3 regions of the Gordonia sp. NPDC003376 genome follow, and region 2 is predicted to be linked to each of the others. Evidence: riboswitches for the same ligand, from Rfam matches in the RefSeq annotation. Region 2 holds a riboswitch; each other region holds the start of a gene.
What was found. A riboswitch is a leader RNA that binds a small molecule or an ion and turns the genes downstream of it on or off. The one in region 2 is predicted to bind cobalamin.

Region 1: it holds a riboswitch for cobalamin, as region 2 does, so the genes downstream of both, ACWDUA_RS10015 (ABC transporter substrate-binding protein) here and ACWDUA_RS23470 (CbtB domain-containing protein) in region 2, are expected to answer to the same signal.
Region 3: it holds a riboswitch for cobalamin, as region 2 does, so the genes downstream of both, metE (5-methyltetrahydropteroyltriglutamate--homocysteine S-methyltransferase) here and ACWDUA_RS23470 (CbtB domain-containing protein) in region 2, are expected to answer to the same signal.

The regions. Positions count from the first base shown of each region.
Region 1 is NZ_JBSFRM010000007.1:136,995-143,313, reverse strand. It holds gene ACWDUA_RS10020 (FecCD family ABC transporter permease) at 1-285, opposite strand, end outside; gene ACWDUA_RS10015 (ABC transporter substrate-binding protein) at 296-1,312, opposite strand; cobalamin riboswitch at 1,455-1,663, opposite strand; gene ACWDUA_RS10010 (3-deoxy-7-phosphoheptulonate synthase) at 1,716-2,810, opposite strand; gene ACWDUA_RS10005 (Lrp/AsnC family transcriptional regulator) at 3,125-3,571, opposite strand; gene rocD (ornithine--oxo-acid transaminase) at 3,669-5,741, shown strand; gene ACWDUA_RS09995 (histidine phosphatase family protein) at 5,794-6,319, shown strand, end outside.
Region 2 is NZ_JBSFRM010000037.1:22,493-28,811, reverse strand. It holds gene ACWDUA_RS23475 (ATP-dependent helicase) at 1-3,378, opposite strand, end outside; cobalamin riboswitch at 3,397-3,559, shown strand; gene ACWDUA_RS23470 (CbtB domain-containing protein) at 3,603-3,824, shown strand; gene ACWDUA_RS23465 (CbtA family protein) at 3,851-4,672, shown strand; gene ACWDUA_RS23460 (histidine phosphatase family protein) at 4,684-5,277, shown strand; gene ACWDUA_RS23455 (acyl-CoA dehydrogenase family protein) at 5,415-6,319, shown strand, end outside.
Region 3 is NZ_JBSFRM010000036.1:670-6,988, forward strand. It holds gene metE (5-methyltetrahydropteroyltriglutamate--homocysteine S-methyltransferase) at 1-1,827, opposite strand, end outside; cobalamin riboswitch at 1,974-2,180, opposite strand; gene uraH (hydroxyisourate hydrolase) at 2,577-2,903, opposite strand; gene uraD (2-oxo-4-hydroxy-4-carboxy-5-ureidoimidazoline decarboxylase) at 2,928-3,449, opposite strand; gene uraD (2-oxo-4-hydroxy-4-carboxy-5-ureidoimidazoline decarboxylase) at 3,460-5,445, opposite strand; gene ACWDUA_RS23185 (nucleotidyltransferase family protein) at 5,671-6,213, shown strand; gene ACWDUA_RS23190 (hypothetical protein) at 6,253-6,319, opposite strand, start outside.

The sequences.
Region 1 (6,319 bases), on a different contig from region 2:
ACCGCACATGGCCAACCCCGCACCACATACCGCTGCCATCAGCGCCCGCGGAAAGCGCAGTTCCCACACGATGCCCTGCCGGACCGGCGAGAGGTCGGAGTCGGGGCCGCCGAGGTGGGCCAGGATCACGCGGTAGACATCGGCCACCGACAGGTCGGCGACGCCGATGGTCACCGACACCGCGATCGAGGCGACCAACGCGATCGGTCCGATCACCCAGATCGCCGACCGCGCAAGAGTGGAGGCCCGCTGCCCGGCCGGCGGACGCTCCAGTGTCGTCGTCATCGGGGGCCTTTCAGCCTGCGAGGTTCCAGCCGCGCAATGCGGCCGAGACCTTCTCGGCGCCGTCGACGGTGCGGATGGACGGATTGAGGTCGGCGCCGTTGACCACGATGTACCGCTTGTTCTGCACCGCCTCCATCTTGCTGGTCACCGGATTCGATTCCAGGAAGGCGATCTTGCTGTCGAGCGCGTCGCCGTCGATGCTGCGGCGGCTGAGGTCGGCGAGCACGATCGCGGTGGGATTGCGGTCGGCCACACTCTCCCAGCTCACCTGCGGCCACTCGTCGGTGGTGTCGGCGTAGATGTTCGTCGCGCCGACGGAACCGGAGATCACACCCGACGATCCGCAGCACCCGGCCATATACGGCGTCCGGGTGTCGGCGAACCAGTACACCAGCGAGGTGTCGTCATCCGTCCTGGTGATGGCTGCCGCCGAATACCGTTGCCGCAGAGACGATATCAGCTCCTCACCACGGTCGGAGACATCGAAGATCTGGGCGAGCTCACGGATCTCCTGGTAGATCAGGTCCATGGTCAGCGGTTCCGAACGCGCGCCGTCGGCGTTCACGCTGGTCGCCGCGCGCCCCACGCAGTCGGTCGGCGAGAGGTAGGTGCCCACGCCGAGCCGTTCGAACTGGTCGCGGTCGCCGACGCCGCCGGGACCGAGCGTTCCGCCGAACGACGCGGTCACGAAGTCGGGCTCGGTGGCCAGTACCGTCTCCAGCGACGGCTTGTTGTCGGCCAGGCGCGGGACCGACTCATTCGCCTGTGCCAGATCGGCTTTCACGGGATCGGTCCAGGTCGCGGTCCCCACCATGCGATCGGCGAGCCCCAGCGACAGCAGGATCTCGGTGGAGCCCTGGTTCAGCGACACCACGCGCTGCGGGGCCTGTTCGACGGCCACCGTCTGGCCGCAGTTCTCGATCGAGACCGCCGCCGCGGAGGCGTCGTCACCGTCGGAATCGGTCGAACATGCCACTGCGGCAGCCGCTATCGTCAACGATCCGATGATCGCGAGCGATCGCCGCATCGACGTCTGTGAGATCAGGTGACCCACCTGCGCCCTTCGTCATGCGGGCACACCGGGGCGTCAGGACACCGGGCGGCCACCCAACCGGCCCGGACGCGAACGCACCGACCATATCCCGCGAGGTCGATGTGCACCGCGGAGGTGTTCCACGGTGACGTCGGCAGGTCTTCGGACTCCGGACCCGGCACCTTCGTGCCACCTACCGATGGCCGCTTCCCGGGTCGTCACCGACCCAGTGCCCTGGCCACCATCGTTTCCGTCACCGCTGCGGGGCAGCTCTGGATTCTCACCAGATTCCCTCTTGGCCGGCCGAGGCGATTCCCCGGCCGGACCGACGCGGGGCGAGCCTATCAGCCGTCGATTGCGACATTTCCGGCACCCGGGTCCGGACGGGCGCGGGGTGTCAGCCGCGTGCCAGATCCGCCAGGACCGCCGCGCTGACCGCCCAGTCCATGCACTTGTCGGTCACCGACTTGCCGTACACGAGCGGTTCGGCGTCCGGCGACTGCGCCCCGGCCTCGATGAAGCTCTCCAGCATCACACCGCTGATGACCGGTTCGCGGCCGGCCGCGCGAGTCGCACGCACCGACGCCGCGATCTCGGCGGCCACCTGCGCCTGGCGCACATGATCTTTGCCGGAGTTGGCGTGGCTGGCGTCGATCATGACGCGAGCGGGCAGGCCCGCCTTGTCCAGTGCCGCAACCGCATCGGCGATCGACACCTCGTCGTAGTTCGGGCCGGGGGTGCCGCCGCGCAGGATGATGTGACAGTCGGTGTTACCCGCCGACTCCACCAGTGCACCACGCCCGAAGTCGTCGACACCGAAGAAGACATGCTGCGCCGCAGCGGCTTTCACACCGTCGATGGCGACCTGCACATTGCCGTCGGTACCGTTCTTGAACCCGATCGGCATCGACAGGCCGGAGGCGAGCTGGCGGTGCACCTGCGACTCGGTGGTGCGGGCGCCGATCGCTCCCCACGCCACCGCGTCGGCGATGTACTGCGGGCTGGTCGGCTCGAGGAATTCACAGCCCACCGGCAGTCCGAGATCGATGATGTCGAGCAGCAACGAGCGCGCGGTACGCAGTCCCCGCTCGACGTCGTATGTCCCGTCCATGCCGGGGTCGTTGATCAGACCCTTCCACCCGACGGTGGTGCGCGGCTTCTCGAAGTAGACCCGCATCACGATCTTGAGGCGGCCCTCGTACTGCGTGGCCAGCGGCGCCAGGCGCCGGGCGTAGTCGAGAGCGGCCACGGGATCGTGCACCGAACACGGTCCGACGACGACCAGCAGCCGATCGTCGGCACCGGCCAGGATGGCGGCGATCTCGTCGCGATCACGCTGCACGGCCACGGCGCGGCGTGCGGTCAGCGGCAGTTCGGTGCGGATCACATCCGGCGACGGGATCGAACGGAAGGCCTTGACCCTACGGTCCGAGGTGTTCTCGACGGTGTCGATGGACGTCGACGTCCGGGGCAGATCTCCGAGGGTGGTCACGGTGTGCCTTTCGCGGGTGTGCGGGCCTGTCATCCCGCCGGCCACCGGCTGTCGTCATCGGAGGCCCTTGAAATGACAAGAGCAGCGACCGTTCTGGTCACTGCTCGGGCTCCGGGTTGTGTGGTGTGCGCAGTCAGCGCTTCATCGCAGGCTCACCCGGAGCCTCGATAAAGCGCCAATACACGCGCACGGAGTGGATCACGTCGCCGAGGCTAGCACACATCTACGCAACCAGGCGAAACATGGTGGTCACATATCGCACCGACGACCACTCGCCGGGCTGACGGTCGCGCGTGCACGGCGGACCACCCGACCTACGGATGACCACGGTCGATGAGGTGACTGAGCACGATGATCGACTCGGTCCGATCCACCGGTCCGGCCTGCCGGATGCGTTCGAGGGCCCGTTCGAGATGGTGCACATCACGGGCCATCAGCCGCAGGATGGCATCGGCCTGCCCGGTGATCGTCGCCGCCGACACCACCTCGTGGATCGGCTCCCACGACACCCGCAGCTCCTCCGGCGAGATGTTGCCCCGACAGAACACCTGCACATAGGCCTCGGTGTTCCACTGCATCGCGGCCGGATCGATCACCGTGGTGAAACCGATGATCACGCCATCGGCGACGAGCCGGTCGACGCGCCGCTTCACCGCGGGCGCCGACAACCCCACCTGCGCACCGATGTCGGCGTAGGTGGCGCGGGCGTCCCGGGTGAGGCAGACGAGCACCTTCTCGTCCAGATCGTCGAGCTCGCGCAAGACATCCATCCTTGTCCGCAGATTGCGATCGAAATCTTCAACAGATGCGCAATCTGTGACGATTGATTGCATCAGATGCCGACCCTACGCTCGATTCATGACGCTGACCAGCTCGCGCCCTGCCGTGTCCGAACCCCGAATCGCCCGTCCTCGCACCTTTGCGATGACCCCACCGACGTTCTTCACCGTCACCTATGCGATCAACCCGTGGATGGACCCGACCGTCCCGGTCGACACCGGCCGCGCGGTCGCCCAGTGGGAACAGTTGTGCCGGATCTATCGCCGTCTCGGGCACACGGTGCACCTCGTCGACCCCCAGCCGGGTCTGCCCGACATGGTCTACGCCGCCAACGGCGGGCTCGTGGTGGACGGTCGGGCGATCGCCGCGCGCTTCACCTTTCCCGAGCGCGCCGACGAGGCAGGCCACTACGCCGAGTGGTTCACCGCCTCAGGCCTGGGCGAGGTGCGCCAGACCGTCGGGACGCAGGAGGGAGAGGGCGACTTCCTCGTCGTCGGCGACCGTATCCTGGCCGGTACGGGGTTCCGCACCGATCCCGCCACGCATGCCGAGGTCGCCGGGATCACCGGGCTGCCGGTGATCACGCTGGAACTCGTCGACCCGCGGTTCTACCACCTCGACACCGCCCTCGGCGTGCTCGACGAGCACACCATCGCCTACTACCCACCAGCCTTTTCCGCGGCGTCACGACGACTGCTCGCCGAGCTCTACCCGGACGCGATCATCGCGACCGACGCCGACGCCGAGGCGCTCGGACTCAACCTGGTCTCCGATGGGCACAACGTCGTGATGACCGATGCCGCACCAGGTCTCGCGGACCGACTCCGTGACGCGGGGTTCGAACCGATCGGCGTCGATCTGTCCGAGCTGCTCGCAGGTGGTGGCGGGGTCAAATGCTGCACACTGGAGCTACGCCTGCCCGATCCCGGCCGGGCGGTGTCCCACCGAACGGAGGCAACGATGCCGGACCTCGCCGAACCTCATGTGGCACACAACTACTCACCGCTACCCGTGACGGCCGCGTCCGCCGAGGGCGCATGGATCACCGATGTCGACGGTCGCCGGTATCTCGACTGCCTGGGCGCCTACTCCGCGGTGAACTTCGGCCACCGCAATCCCGAGATCGTGGCCGCGGCACGCGCCCAACTCGACCGGGTCACCCTGACCAGCCGCGCCTTCCGCTCCGATCGGCTCGAACCCTTCTGTGCCGCACTGGCCGAGCTGTGCGGCAAGGAGATGGTGCTGCCGATGAACACCGGCGCCGAGGCCGTCGAGTCGGCACTCAAGGTGGCCCGCAAGTGGGGCTACGACATCAAGGGAGTACCCGACGGTCGTGCCGAGATCATCGTCGCCGGGGGCAACTTCCACGGCCGCACCATCACCATCGTGGGCTTCAGTGACGACGAGGATGCTCGAGGCGGATTCGGTCCGTTCACACCGGGATTCGTGCGCGTCCCCTTCGGCGATGCGGCAGCGGTGGCCGGTGCGATCACCGACCACACCGTGGCGGTGCTCGTCGAACCGATCCAGGGCGAGGCCGGGATCGTCGTACCGCCCGACGACTACCTCCCCGCGGTGCGGCGACTCTGCACCGACAACCACGTGCTGATGATCGCCGACGAGATCCAGTCGGGACTCGGCCGCACCGGCACCACCTTCGCGTGCGAGCACTGGGATGTGGTCCCCGATGTGTACACGCTCGGCAAGGCCCTCGGTGGCGGCATCCTGCCGGTCTCGGCGGTCGTCGCCGACACCGACGTCCTCGGCGTCCTCCATCCCGGCGAGCACGGATCGACCTTCGGCGGCAATCCGCTCGCCGCGGCCGTCGGACACACCGTCGTCCGGATGCTCGCCGACGGCAGCTGGCAGGCCCGGGCCGCCACCCTCGGAACCCGGCTGCATGCCGCGCTCGCCGAGCTCGTCGGCCCCGACGTCCGCGAGGTCCGCGGCAAGGGCCTGTGGGCGGGCATCGACATCGACCCGGCGCTGGGCACGGGCAAGCAGGTCTGCCTCGCACTCGCCGACGCCGGGGTGCTCGCCAAGGACACCCACGGCTCGACCCTCCGGTTCGCCCCACCGCTGGTGATCACCCCCGACGAGATCGACTGGATGGTCGAGCGATTCGCCGAGGTGCTGCGCACCCGCCACTGATCGCGGCCGATCGTGACCCGGCGATCCCCCGGGCCGGACTAGGCTCGGTGAGATGACCACCGCCGCCCGCACCCGCCGCGTCCTGCTGATCCGGCACGGCCAGACCGCCTGGTCGCTGTCGAATCAGCACACCGGACGCACCGACATCGACCTGACGCCGCGCGGCGAACAGGACGCGGCGGCGCTGACCGGCCTCGCCGACCGGATCGGTCTGTGCCGTCCGTACGTCATCGCCTCACCACGGCGCCGTGCACAGCGGACCGCCGAGCTGGCCGGACTCCACGTCGACGAGACCGATGACCTGTTCGCCGAGTGGGACTACGGCGACTACGAGGGACTCACCCGCGCGGAGATCCAGCGCGACCACGAGCCGGGGTGGACGATCTGGACGCACGGCGCGCCCGGCGGCGAGTCGGTGGCCGACATGACCCGCCGGGTCGACGCCGCGGTCGACCATGTCCAGGTGCGACTGCCGGAGTCGGACGTGATCGTGGTGTCCCACGGGCACTTCTCGCGGTCGTTCATCTGCCGCTTCCTCGGCTGGCCGCTCGTGCAGGGCGCCGCGGTCGACCTCCGCC
Region 2 (6,319 bases):
GACCGGTGCGACCTCGGCGCGGGTCGCGGCGAGCGAACCGCGGCGGATCTGCCCGAGGACGTCGGCATGACACCATTGGGTGCCGGCGACGCCGGACAGGAAGTCGCCCTCGACCACCGACCGCGAACCCGCCAACCGCGTCAGGGTGTCGGAGACGACGGCCACCCCGAGCCCGATGTCCTCGGCCGCCTCGGCGACGGTGAACGGCCCGTGCGTGCGGGCGTAGCGGTGGACGAGATCGCCCACCGGGTCGGGAACGGATTCGAGGAAGGCGGCGGGCACCCCCAGCGGGGCCGGTACGCCGAGCGCATCGCGCAGGCGCGCGGTGTCCTCGACCGCCGCCCACAGCGCGCGGCCCCGATGGCCGATCGAGATGATCAGGCCGTCGCGGTGCAACCCGGCGAGAACGGACGTCACGGCCGCGACGACACCGGTGTCCGGGCCATCATCGGTGGCCGAACCGCTGTCTGTGCCGGAACCGCTGTCTGTGCCGGAACCGCTGTCGACGGCCCGGAACCGTTGCGCCACGGCCTCGGTGGACAACGGGCCGAGCCACCGCAGCAGATCCACCACGTCCTCGGCGTCACGTGCGCGCCGTTGTGGGTCGAGACGTTGCAGGCGCGCGGTGACCTCGGCGATCACCGCCGGGTCGAGCAGTTCGCGCAGGTCGACCCGACCGAGCAGCTGCGCGAGCAACGCGGTGTCCAAGGACAGTGCTGCGGCGCGTCGTTCGGCGAGCGGCGCGTCGTCGTTGTACATGAAGGCGCCGACGTAGCCGAACAGCATCGACGCGGCGAACGGGGAGGGGGTCTCGGTCTCGGTCTCGACCATCCGGACCTTGCGGGTGGCCACCCGTCGCAGCAGATCGATGAGGGCGGGCAGGTCGTAGACGTCCTGCAGGCACTCGCGCACGGCCTCCAGGACGATCGGGAAGTCCGGGAATCGCGATGCCACGGCGAGCAACTGGGCACTGCGCTGGCGTTGCTGCCACAGCGGTGCCCGCCGGCCGGGGTCGCGGCGCGGCAACAGCAGTGCGCGCGCCGCGCACTCGCGGAACCGGGAGGCGAACATCGACGACTCGGCGAGTGCGTCGGTGATCAGCTGCTCCGCCTCGTCGGGATCGACGGTGAAGACGGCGGCACCCGGCGGGGTGTCGTCGGTGTCGGGTAGGCGGACGATGATCCCGTCGTCGGAGGCGGTCACCGCGCCGTCGAGACCGAGGGAGACCTTGAGCTGCACCGAGATCGCCGACGCCCACGGCGCATGCACGCGTAAGCCGTACGGCGAGTGCAGGATCAGCCGCCAGTCGCCGAGTTCGTCGCGGAATCGCTCGACCACCAGGGTGCGGTCGGTGGGCAGATGTCCGGTGGCCTCGCGCTGTTCGGCGATGAGTGCGGCCAGGTTCTCGCGGGCGAAGTCGGTGAGGCCGAGATCATCTGCGCGGCGGTCGAGTTCGGCGCGGTCGGCGATCTCGCCGGTGAATCTGCCGATGGCGGCACCCAATTCGGCCGGTCGTCCGATGCTGTCGCCGATCCAGAACGGCAGCCTGCCCGGCTGGCCGAACGCCGGGGAGACCAGGACCCGGTCATGGGTGATGTCCTCGATCCGCCAGCTGGTGGCGCCGAGCGCGAACACGTCACCGACCCGCGACTCGTAGACCATCTCCTCGTCGAGCTCGCCGACACGGGCAGCCTTCTCACCGACCATGAACACGCCGAACAACCCACGGTCGGGGATGGTCCCGCCGGAGGTCACCGCCAGCCGCTGGGCGCCGCGCCGCCCCGACAACGTGTTCCGGTCGCGATCCCAGGTCACGCGGGGCCGGAGTTCGGCGAATTCGTCGGACGGGAACCGGCCGGAGACCAGATCGAGGGTCGCCTCGTACACCGACCGGCCGAGATCGCGGTACGGCGCCGACCGCCGGACGGTCTCGAACCAGTCGTCGACGTCGAGGTCGTCCACGGCGGCCGCGGCGATCGTCTGCTGGGCGAGCACGTCGAGCGGATTGGTCGGAACCGTCAGCTCCTCGATCTCGCCGGCCCGCATCCGCGCCACGGCCACCGTGCAGTGGATCAGGTCGGTGCGATGTTTGGGGAACAGGACACCCTGGCTGATCTCGCCCACCTGGTGTCCGGCCCGGCCGATCCGCTGCAGACCACTCGCCACCGACGGCGGTGCCTCCACCTGTACCACCAGATCGACGGCGCCCATGTCGATGCCGAGTTCCAGTGAGCTGGTGGCCACCACGCAGCGCAGCCGCCCGGTCTTGAGGTCGTCCTCGATCTCGGCGCGCTGCTCTTTGCTGACCGAGCCGTGATGGGCCCGCGCGAGGACGTGCCCGGTACCGGCGCTCGCGCCACTGGCCATCACCAACGCCGGTGCGCCGCCCGCCACGCGCTGGTTTCGCACCGCGGCTTCGGACACCGACGCCCCGGCACGATTCTCGGCGATCTCGTTGAGCCGGGCGGTCAGGCGCTCGGCCAACCGTCGGGAGTTGGCGAAGACGATGGTGCTGCGGTTGGCCTCGATCAGGTCGACGATCGCCGACTCGACGTACGGCCACAACGATCCGGCGGTCGGGGAGAAGGCATCGTCGAGCTCGTCGAGCCCGCCGTCGGCGTCCGGCGGTGCCGGGATGTTCGCCATGTCCTCCACCGGGACGTCCACCCGCAGGTCGAAGGTCTTGGCCGCCGGCGGACGCACCACGGTGCAGTCGGCCGCCCCGGACAGGAACCGGGCCACCACCTCGGGCGGGCGCACCGTCGCCGACAACCCGATGCGCTGTGCGGGGGTCTCCAGCAGCCGGTCGAGTCGTTCGAGTGAGAGCGCGAGGTGCGTGCCGCGTTTGGTGCCGGCCACTGCGTGCACCTCGTCGACGATCACGGCTTCCACGCCGGTCAGCGACTCGCGCGCCGACGACGTGAGCATCAGATACAACGACTCCGGTGTGGTGATCAGGATGTCCGGCGGGGTCCGGACCAGCAGCCGACGCTGCGCTGCCGGGGTGTCGCCGGAACGCAGCCCCACGGTGATCGCGGGTTCGGGCTCACCGAGTTCCTGCGCGGCCCGTGTGATGCCGGTCAGCGGCGCTCGCAGATTGCGTTCGACGTCGACGGCGAGCGCCTTGAGCGGGGAGACGTAGAGCACCCGGGTGGTGCCCCGGGGGCGGTCGGGTCGGGCGGCGAGCCGATCGAGTGCCCAGAGGAACGCCGACAGTGTCTTGCCCGACCCGGTCGGGGCGATGACCAGCGTGTTGTCGCCGTCGGCGATGGACTCCCACGCGCCGGACTGGGCGGCGGTGGGCGCGGCGAAGGCCCCGGTGAACCACTGCCTCGTGGGCGCGGTGAACCGGGCCAGGATCTCTGCCGGATCGGACACGTCGTCCATCATCCTCCAGCCCACCGACGGTTCCGTGGTCCCTGTCTCGGTGGAGGGGTATCGTGCTCGCAGACGTTCATGCGGAGAATCCGGTGTGAATCCGGAGCGGTCGCGCCACTGTGAGTCCATTCGACCAGGTCGGAGGGATGAGCCAGGACGCCGCCGGACGTCGGAAAATCTGCTATTTCAGCTGGGACGCATGATCCCACGGAAGGATTGATCCGATGGTCGCAACCACCCATCAGGGCACAGCGGTGTCGCTTGCCGTACCCGACCTCTCTGCCGCTTCGGCCGCGCTGTGGCTGACCGCCACGCTGGTCCTGGCCGGCATGGCCTACTACTTCCTCGGCTACGACCAGGGCGCGGTGTCGGTGTTCGGTTCCGACACCCACATCCATGAGTTCGTGCACGACGCACGGCACTTCCTCGGCTTCCCCTGCCACTGACGCGGACGGAAGCGAGACAACCACACATGGAGAAGAAGTTCATCGGCGCAGGCCTGCTCTCGGGCCTGGTCGCCGGAATCGTCGCGTTCATCTTCGCTCGGATCTTCGTCGAGCCGCAGGTCGCCAAGGCGATCGACTACGAGGGTGCCCGGTCGGAGGCCGAGGAGCACCTGCTGGAGGCCCACAGCGGCCACGTTCACGGTGGTGAGGGCGAGGTCTTCACCCGCACCGTGCAGGAGAACATCGGCGCCGGCGTCGGCACCATCGTGTTCGCCCTGTGCATGGGCGCGTTCTTCGCCGTCGCGTTCACCGTCCTGTGGACCTACATCGGTCGCCACTACCCGGCGACCGACTACCGCTGGGTCGGCGCCGCCCTCGGCGTACTGGGCTTCATCGCGTTCTTCGGGGTGCCGTTCTTCGTCTACCCGGCCAATCCGCCGGCCGTCGGCGACGACGACACCATCGGTGCCCGGTCGGGTGCCTACCTGACGATCACGGCCGTCTCGGTGATCGCGGTGGTGGCCGCCGTCGTGCTGGTGTTCTGGCTGCGCCCGCGTCTGGGTGGACTGTTCGCCGGTGTCCTCGGTGCCGTCGGATTCCTGGTGGTCGTCACGATCACCGCGGCCCTGCTGCCGGAGTTCCACGAGGTGCCCGAACCGGTGATGGACGGCCAGACCATTGTCTTCCCCGGCTTCCCGGGTGCGGTGATCGGAGACTTCCGCGTGTACGTCATCGCCAACCAGGTGATCCTGTGGACCGTGCTGTCCACCGCGTTCGCCGCGATCCTGGGTGTGCTGACCCGGTCGAGGTCGTCGGCCGGAACGGCGGCGCTCGCCGACGTCCGCTGACGTCCGGACGAATGACGCTTCATCTGATCACCGCCGGTCGGAGCGGCCCCAACAAGGCCCTCCGATTCGGCGGTGATCCGTCTCTGGACGACGTCGGACGGAAGTCGGTCCTCGCGCTGGCGGCCCGGTTGAACGCCCGGTCGGCGGATACCGGTGCCCGGTCGGCGGATACCGGTGCCCGGTCGATGCTGGTGGGGCCCGACGCCGCCAGTCGCCAGACCGCCGAGCTCCTGACCCCCGCCCTGTTCACCCCCGCCCTGTTCACCCCCGCCCTGTTCACCCCGGGGCGGCCCGTGTCCGGGCCGACCCTCGACGACCGGCTGGCCACACTCGACGTCGGCTCGTGGTCGGGATGTGTGCCCGAGCAGATCGACCCGTCGGCCCTCGGTGCGTTCTTCACCGACCCTGACTCGACCCCGCACGGCGGAGAGTCCCTGGCCGCCTTCGTCGCCCGCATCCTCGCCTGGCGCGACGAGGTGTCCGCCGCCGGTGCCGACCTGTTTGCCGTGGTCGCGATGCCGGTGGCGCAGGCCGTGCTCGCCGGTGACCCGGCGGGCTTCTTCGCGGTGGACGTCGCCCCGGCCCATCACTACCCCGCACCCTGATCCCCGGGCAGGATTCCTGCCGGACAAGGTGGTCTCCGGACAGGGATCTCTGGACAGCAGCACGTGACACCTGACACAGTGGGAAACTGAAACGTGTTCTCGTCGACGCGGGGTCGTCGTGTTCAACGGAGGTGTCGATGTTCGAGTGGTCCGAGGAAGACCTGATGGTGCGGGATGCGCTACGTGCGTTCATCGACAAGGAGGTCCGGCCGCACGTCGACGAACTCGAGACCGGGGTGCTGCCGCCCTACGACATCACTCGGAAGTTGTTGTCCACCTTCGGGGTCGACGCGATGGCGGCCGAAGGGCTGGAGAAGGAGCTCGCCGCCGAATCGGCCGGGGAGACCACGTCGTCGGGCGGTGGCGGCATGGGCGGCGGTAACTCGATGTTTCTGATCCTCAACATGGAACTGGCCGGGGTGAGCCTGGGCCTGGTCGCCTCGCTCGGCGTGAGCATGGGGCTGACCGTCTCCACCATCCGTGGCAAGGGCACCCTCGCACAGAAGAAGCGATGGCTGCCGGAGCTGGTCACCATGGAGAAGGTCGGGGCCTGGGCGATCACCGAGCCCGACTCCGGGTCGGATGCACTGGGCGGCATGAAGACCACCGTCCGCCGCGACGGTGACGACTACATCCTCAAGGGTCAGAAGACCTTCATCACCAACGGCCCGTACGCCGACACCATCGTCGTGTTCGCCAAGCTCGACGACGGCTCGGGCACTCCGATCCGCGACCGCAAGGTGCTCACCTTTGTGCTCGACAAGGGCATGCCGGGCCTCACCCAGGGCAAGCCGTTCAAGAAGATGGGCATGATGAGCTCGCCGACCGGCGAGCTGTTCTTCGACAACGTGCGCCTGGGCCCGGACCGCCTGCTCGGCGAGACCGAGGACACCGGCTCCGATGCCACGGGTGCCGAGGGGGCCAAGGCCGGATTCACCGCCGAACGCGTCGGCATCGCCGCGCTGGCGCTCGGCATCATCGACGAATGCCTGCGCCTGAGCGTCGACTATGCCAAGAACCGCACCCTGTGGGGCCAGGAGAT
Region 3 (6,319 bases), on a different contig from region 2:
CTCACGCAGGGCAGGCTCGTCGACCTGGATGATGCCGACACCGGCGTTCTCCAGATCCACCGTCTCGTCGCGGATCGCCAGGGCGATCTGATCGGCCGACTCCGACAGCGGCTGATCATCACGGACGAACGACCACGCCAGAATGGTGACCGGGCCGGTCAGCATGCCCTTCACCGGTTTCGTGGTCAGGCTCTGGGCGTAGGTGATCCAGTCGACCGTCATCGGGTGCGGACGCTCCACGTCGCCGAACAGGATCGGCGGGCGCACGCAACGTGTGCCATAGGACTGCACCCAACCGTTGACCGTCGTGAAGAACCCGTCGAGCTGCTCGGCGAAATACTGCACCATGTCGTTGCGCTCCGGCTCACCATGAACCAGGACGTCCAGGCCGATCTGCTCCTGCAGGTCGACCACGGACTTGATCTCTTCGCGCATCTTCTGCTCGTAGCCGGCCTGATCGATCTCACCCTTGCGCAGTGCCGCACGCGCGAGACGGATCGCCGAGGTCTGCGGGTACGAGCCGATCGTCGTCGTCGGCAGCGGCGGCAGGTCCAGCCGGTCGTTCTGTGCGGCCAGCCGCTCGGCGGCCTCGCCACGGGTGACGTCGGCATCACTCACCGCAGCCAGACGCTCACGTATGGCATCGACGTGCACTCGCGGATCGGTGGCGCGGGTGGCCAACGCAGCCGCACAGGCGTCGAACGCGGCGGCCTCTGCCTCGCGTCCGCCGGTCAGCGCCCGCGACAGGGTGGCGACCTCGACGTACTTCTCGGCACCGAACGCCAGCCAGCCCCGCAGGTTGTCGTCGACCCCGGTCTCCGGCTCCAGAGAGTAGGGGACATGCAGCGTCGAGCACGACGTCGACACCGCCAGCGAACCGGTGGAACCCAGCAGGGTGCCGAGGGTGGCGAGAGCCTTCTCCAGATCGGTGCGCCAGATGTTTCGGCCGTCGACCACACCGGCGACCACATGCAGACGCGACAGCTCCGGGACGTCGACGACGCTCTCCAGGCGGCCCTCGATCAGATCCACCGCCACACCGTCGACACCCGAACGGGCCAGCGCCGGCAGTGCCTCCCCGGCATCACCGAAGTAGGTGGCGACCAAGATCTTCGGACGCGTCGTCGCCTGTGCCAGCGCCGAGTACACCGAACCGGACAGCGACGGAAGGCCCGAGGCGATATCGGTGACCAGGGCGGGCTCGTCGATCTGCACCCACTCGACACCCGCCTCGGCCAGCACACGCAGCAGCTCCAGGTAGCAGGGGAGTAGCTCGTTGATCCGGTCGAGCGGCGAACCCGCACCGATCGGCTTCGACAGCGCCAGGAAGGTGATCGGACCGATCACCACCGGGCGTGCGTTGACCCCGGCGTCGCGGGCCTCGGCGACCTCGGCCAGCACCTTCTCCGGGTTCAGCGTGAAGCTGGTGTCGGCGCCGATCTCCGGCACCAGGTAGTGATAGTTGGTGTCGAACCACTTGGTCATCTCCAGTGGGGCGACGTCGGCGGTACCACGCGCGGCCGCGAAGTACCGGTCCAGTGGATCGGCGATCGCGGAAACCCGCTCGGGTAGTGCGCCCAGCATCACCGCGGTGTCGAGGACCTGGTCGTAGTAGGAGAAGGTGTTCACCGGGATCGAATCGAGCCCCGCGGCCGACAGCTGTGCGACAGTGTCGGCGCGCAGACCGGCGGCAGTGGCCTCGAGCTCGACGGCGTCGAGACGCCCCGCCCAGTAGGCCTCGATCGCGCGCTTGAGTTCACGACGCGGACCGATCCGGGGAGCGCCGAGCACGGTCGCGGTAAAGGGTGAGTTGGTCCTCTCGGACATGAGACATTCACTCCTGCAATGGTTTCCGACGGTCGTCGCCATTGCGGGCACGGCGGGCAGCCCCAGGGAGGTACGCGAGAAGGCGACCTCGAAGTCAGCATGTCCGACCTGCGCCCTGTCCACGAGGCGACGAGCCACCGACCGCGGCGCGGCCGGTACAGGAGGCAGGTCTTCGGACTCGTCGACAGGCGCGGATCGCTCCGCGGAACCTACTGGCCGTCGCTTCCCGGGCATGGGCCCAGTGCACGTGACGGCGGTCGTTTCGACATACCGCTGCGGGACAGTTCCGGATTCACACCGGATTCCCTCTCACCCGTCCGACGTCGTCAGACATCACACGGACTCGACGCCGACGATCGGGTGTAGGGGCTCCATGACATCCCGGTCGGCGAACCAACTGCGCCGCCCATCATAGGACAGCCATACCGGAACACGGCACAGTGCTCTGTTGTCTGCGCCGACTGTGTCGTCGCGGGCCCGCGCGACGGTGGTTGGCTCCCAGCGCAACCTGCAGAGGTTTCGACGGTCGGTCGGCCTCGCTGGGCGAGGACGTCCTGCTCAACCATCGTGTGGGGTGGTTGGCGTCGGGCGCAGCGTGCCGGGGTGTCGACGGTCGGTCGGCTTCGCTGGGCGAGGACGTCCTGCTCAACCATCGTGTGGGGTGGTTGGCGTCGGGCGCAGCGTGCCGGGGTGTCGACGGCCGGTCGGCTGAGCTGGGCGAGGACGTCCAGCTCAGCCGGCGTGTGGCATCAGCTGCCCCGATACGTCGAGTAGGCGAACGGGCTCAGCAACACCGGCACGTGGTGGTGCCGATCGGCGTCGTCGACCGTGAAGCAGATGTCGATCTCGGGGTAGAACGCCTCGATATCGTTGTCGGAGAACCATTCACCGGTCTCGAACACGAGGTGGTAGATACCCGGGACCAAGGCGTCGGTGGTCACCTGGCCGATGCGGCCATCGGCGTCGGTGACCCCCGACGCCAGCTCGCCGCCGGCGGCGTCCTGCAGGATCACCGACATCCCGACGGCAGGGGCACCGGATGTGGCATCCAGGACATGGGTGGACAAACCGGACATCGCGTCGTTGCTCCTCAGCTCGGATCAGTCGTCAACATACTCGACCGCGGGCGTCAGCATCCGGGCAAGGCGGCTGCGATTGATCTTGCCCAGTTCCATGCGCATCACCCGGCGCTCGGTCTCCGGGTCGTTGCGTATGCGTTCCTTGAGGATGCCCAGCAGTTCCGCGGCCGGCCGACCGTTCGCGAACACCAGATAGACGTGCCCGAAGCGGTTCTCGTAGGCCGCGTTGAGTTCCTTCAACTCGGCCAGCACCGCGGCGTCCGCCCCGGCAACCCCCGACTGCTCGCGATGGGAGGAGGGGTTGTCGGGACGGTCACCGATTCGGGGATGCCCCGACAACGCCTCGTCCAGGTCGGTCTCGGTGAGTTCGGCGAGGATCAGGTCCGCATAGTCGAGCAGTGCGTCGTCGTCGGAGAACGGGCGGGCCCGGGCGACGCGGAGCGCCCAGATCGACGAACTGCAGCATTCGTAGAGGGTACTGATGGCCTGCCGTTCACTGAGCTCGTTGAAACTGGACAAACCTCGCCAATCGACTCTTCGCACGCAGACCAGCCTAGGAGAGTTCGGGCTGACGTGAGAACCGGGCAGAGGTGATCGGGTTCGCATCGGCCACGAGGTCGTCGAACCGGTAGTTCGCGATCTTCGCGATCTCGATCAGCGCGAACGACTTCTCCGACGTCGACGAATTGTCCATGCGCGCCCAGCCGTTGCGCAGCACCCGGTCGTAGCGTTCGGTCTCGCGCGCACAGATCACCAGCGGGAAGCCGAAGTGATCCCGATACGCCGCGGCGAGGTTCACCACGTTCTCGTGCTCGGTCTCCTCGAGGTGCGAGAGCCCCTTGTGATCGACGGCCTGCAGTTCGCCGGTCTCCTCGTCCTCGGCGCCCAGATCGGGGAAGGCGCGGATCAGGTCGAGCTGTTCGGTGTCGCTGCCGGTGAGCATGGCCTCCTGGAAGGCGCTGCGCAGGTCGTGGGCATCCTCGAACGGACGCTGGTCGAAGGCCCGGTCGAGTACCCAGTCGACACCCTGCACCACGTCGCCGAAGGTCTCCCGGAACTGCTCGACGCTCATCTCGTTGACCTCGTCGAGGGTGATGGCTCCGCCGCCGGCCACCGCCGGACCCTTGTTCCCGATGTGGAAGAACAGGAGGTTCAACAGGATTGCGGTGATCGCACCCATCGTGATGCCGGTCGAGAACGGGATCTGCAGGATCAGGTTGGGCATGGCCTGGTCGACGCCGGGCAGAGCCGGGACGTCGACGTGGGCGCCCTTCTCGATCACGGTGGTCGGTGCCGACGACTGCGAGAACTGCACGTAGAGTGCCACCGCGAGCGAGGTGGCGGAGATGATCAGATTGCGGTGATCGGTGAAGTCCACCGAGGTCAGGGTCTGGATACCGACGATCGCGACGGTCGCGAACATGATCAGGGCCGCACCGCCGAGTACCGGGGCGGGGATCGACTCGACCACCTTGGCCAGCTTGGGCAGCAGACCCAGGATGATCATGATGACACCGGCGCATGCCACCACCCAGCGGCTCTTGACGCCGGTCAGGCGCACCAGGCCGACGTTCTCGGAGAACGCGGTGTACGGGAACGAGTTGAACGAGCCGCCGATGACGGTGGCGACACCGTCGGCGCGGACCGCCGCGGCCACGTCGTCGGCCTTGATCCGCTTGCCGACGATTTCACCGGTCGCGAAGATCGACCCGGTCGACTCCACCGCGACCACCAGCAACACCACGATCATCGACACGATGGCGACGACGTCCCACTGCGGCCAGCCGAACGCGAACGGCGGAGTGAAGCCCAGCCAGTTGGCCTCACCGACCGACGAGAAGTGCGCGTCACCGCACAGCCAGGCCACGAAGGTGCCCACCACCAGACCGAGCAGGATGGCGATGGTGGCCATGAAGCCGCGGAAGAACCGCTGCATCAGGACGATCAGCAGGATGGTGCCCAGGGCGTAGCACACCCACTTCCAGTTGCCCGGATCCTTGAGGTGCTGGTTGGGATCGGTCACCGCATCGCCGGCACCCACCGGGATCAGACAGACACCGATGATGGTGATCAGCGTTCCCGTCACCACCGGCGGAAGGAAGCGGATCAGTTTGGCGAAGAACGGGGCCATCAGGAAGGTGAAGACACCGGCCGCGATCACCGCGCCGTACACCGTCTGGAGCCCGACGCGGCCGCCGCCGTGCTGATTGGCGATCTGGATCACCGGGGCGAGGGTCGCGAACGTGATGCCCTGCAGCAGTGGGAGGCGCACGCCGATCTTCCAGATGCCGACCGACTGGAGCAGCGAGGCGATGCCACAGGTGAACAGATCGGCGGTGATCAGCATGGTGAGGGCCTCGTTGTCGAGGCCGATCGCCCGCGCGATCAGCAGCGGGACGAGGACCGCGCCGGCGTAGAAGGCGACGACATGCTGGGCACCGAGCGCGACCAGTCTGCCGGGGGGCGGCACCTGGTCGACGGGATGAACCCGCTTGCGCTTGGCTGGTACGGATGCGGCTGGGGCCGAGTCGGTGGACATCGCCATCTCCCTGCGACGGATGAACATGGTTCGATGCGGCGATGGATGAGGAACACCGCCGCATCAGCAGCTAAATAGTGGACCCGCGCAACGGTTCTCGCGACCGCGTGATCGTATATTGCGGTGGTGTAACCACGCCTCGTTCGGTGGTCTGCTGCCGTCGGGCGGCACTACCGTGGACGTGGTGGACCCGGGTCTTCGTCACCGTCGGAAAGGGGATCGACCATGTATGTCGGTGCGGTTCTCGCGGCCGGCGGGGGCAGAAGATTTGGTATCCCGAAAATCCTTGCCCAGCAAGGAGAGTGGCTCGACATCGCGGTCGATGCACTGCGACGTGGCGGGTGCGCCGAGGTGCTGGTCGCGATGGGAGCGGCACTCGTCGATCCGCCGTCGGAGTCGCACGCGGTGACGGTCCCGGACTGGGCTGTGGGAGTCTCGGCGAGTGTGCGTGCGGTACTCGATCACGTCGCCGATCGGCCCGAGATGGACGGGGTTGTTTTACATGTTGTTGACACGCCGGACGTGGGGTCCGACGTGGTGGCGCGGATCGTGGCCACCGCGGGTGGTCGGCGGGACGCGCTCGTCCGCGCCGTCTACGGCGGTCGGCCCGGTCATCCGGTGTATCTGGGCGCGGGCCATCTGGGTGGCGTCCGGGCGGTTCTGGCCGGTGACGTCGGTGCACAGACCTATCTGCGCGGCCGTGACGACGTCACGGTGGTGGAATGCGGCGATCTCGCGACCGGGGTCGATCACGACGTGGCGGACTGACCCCGGACATTCGGCGAGCGGGATCCGGCGATCGGGATCTCAGAGCCCGTCGGTGAGGGGCCCCACGGCACCGAGTCCGAGCGCGCCGTCGGCGAACCGTGTGACC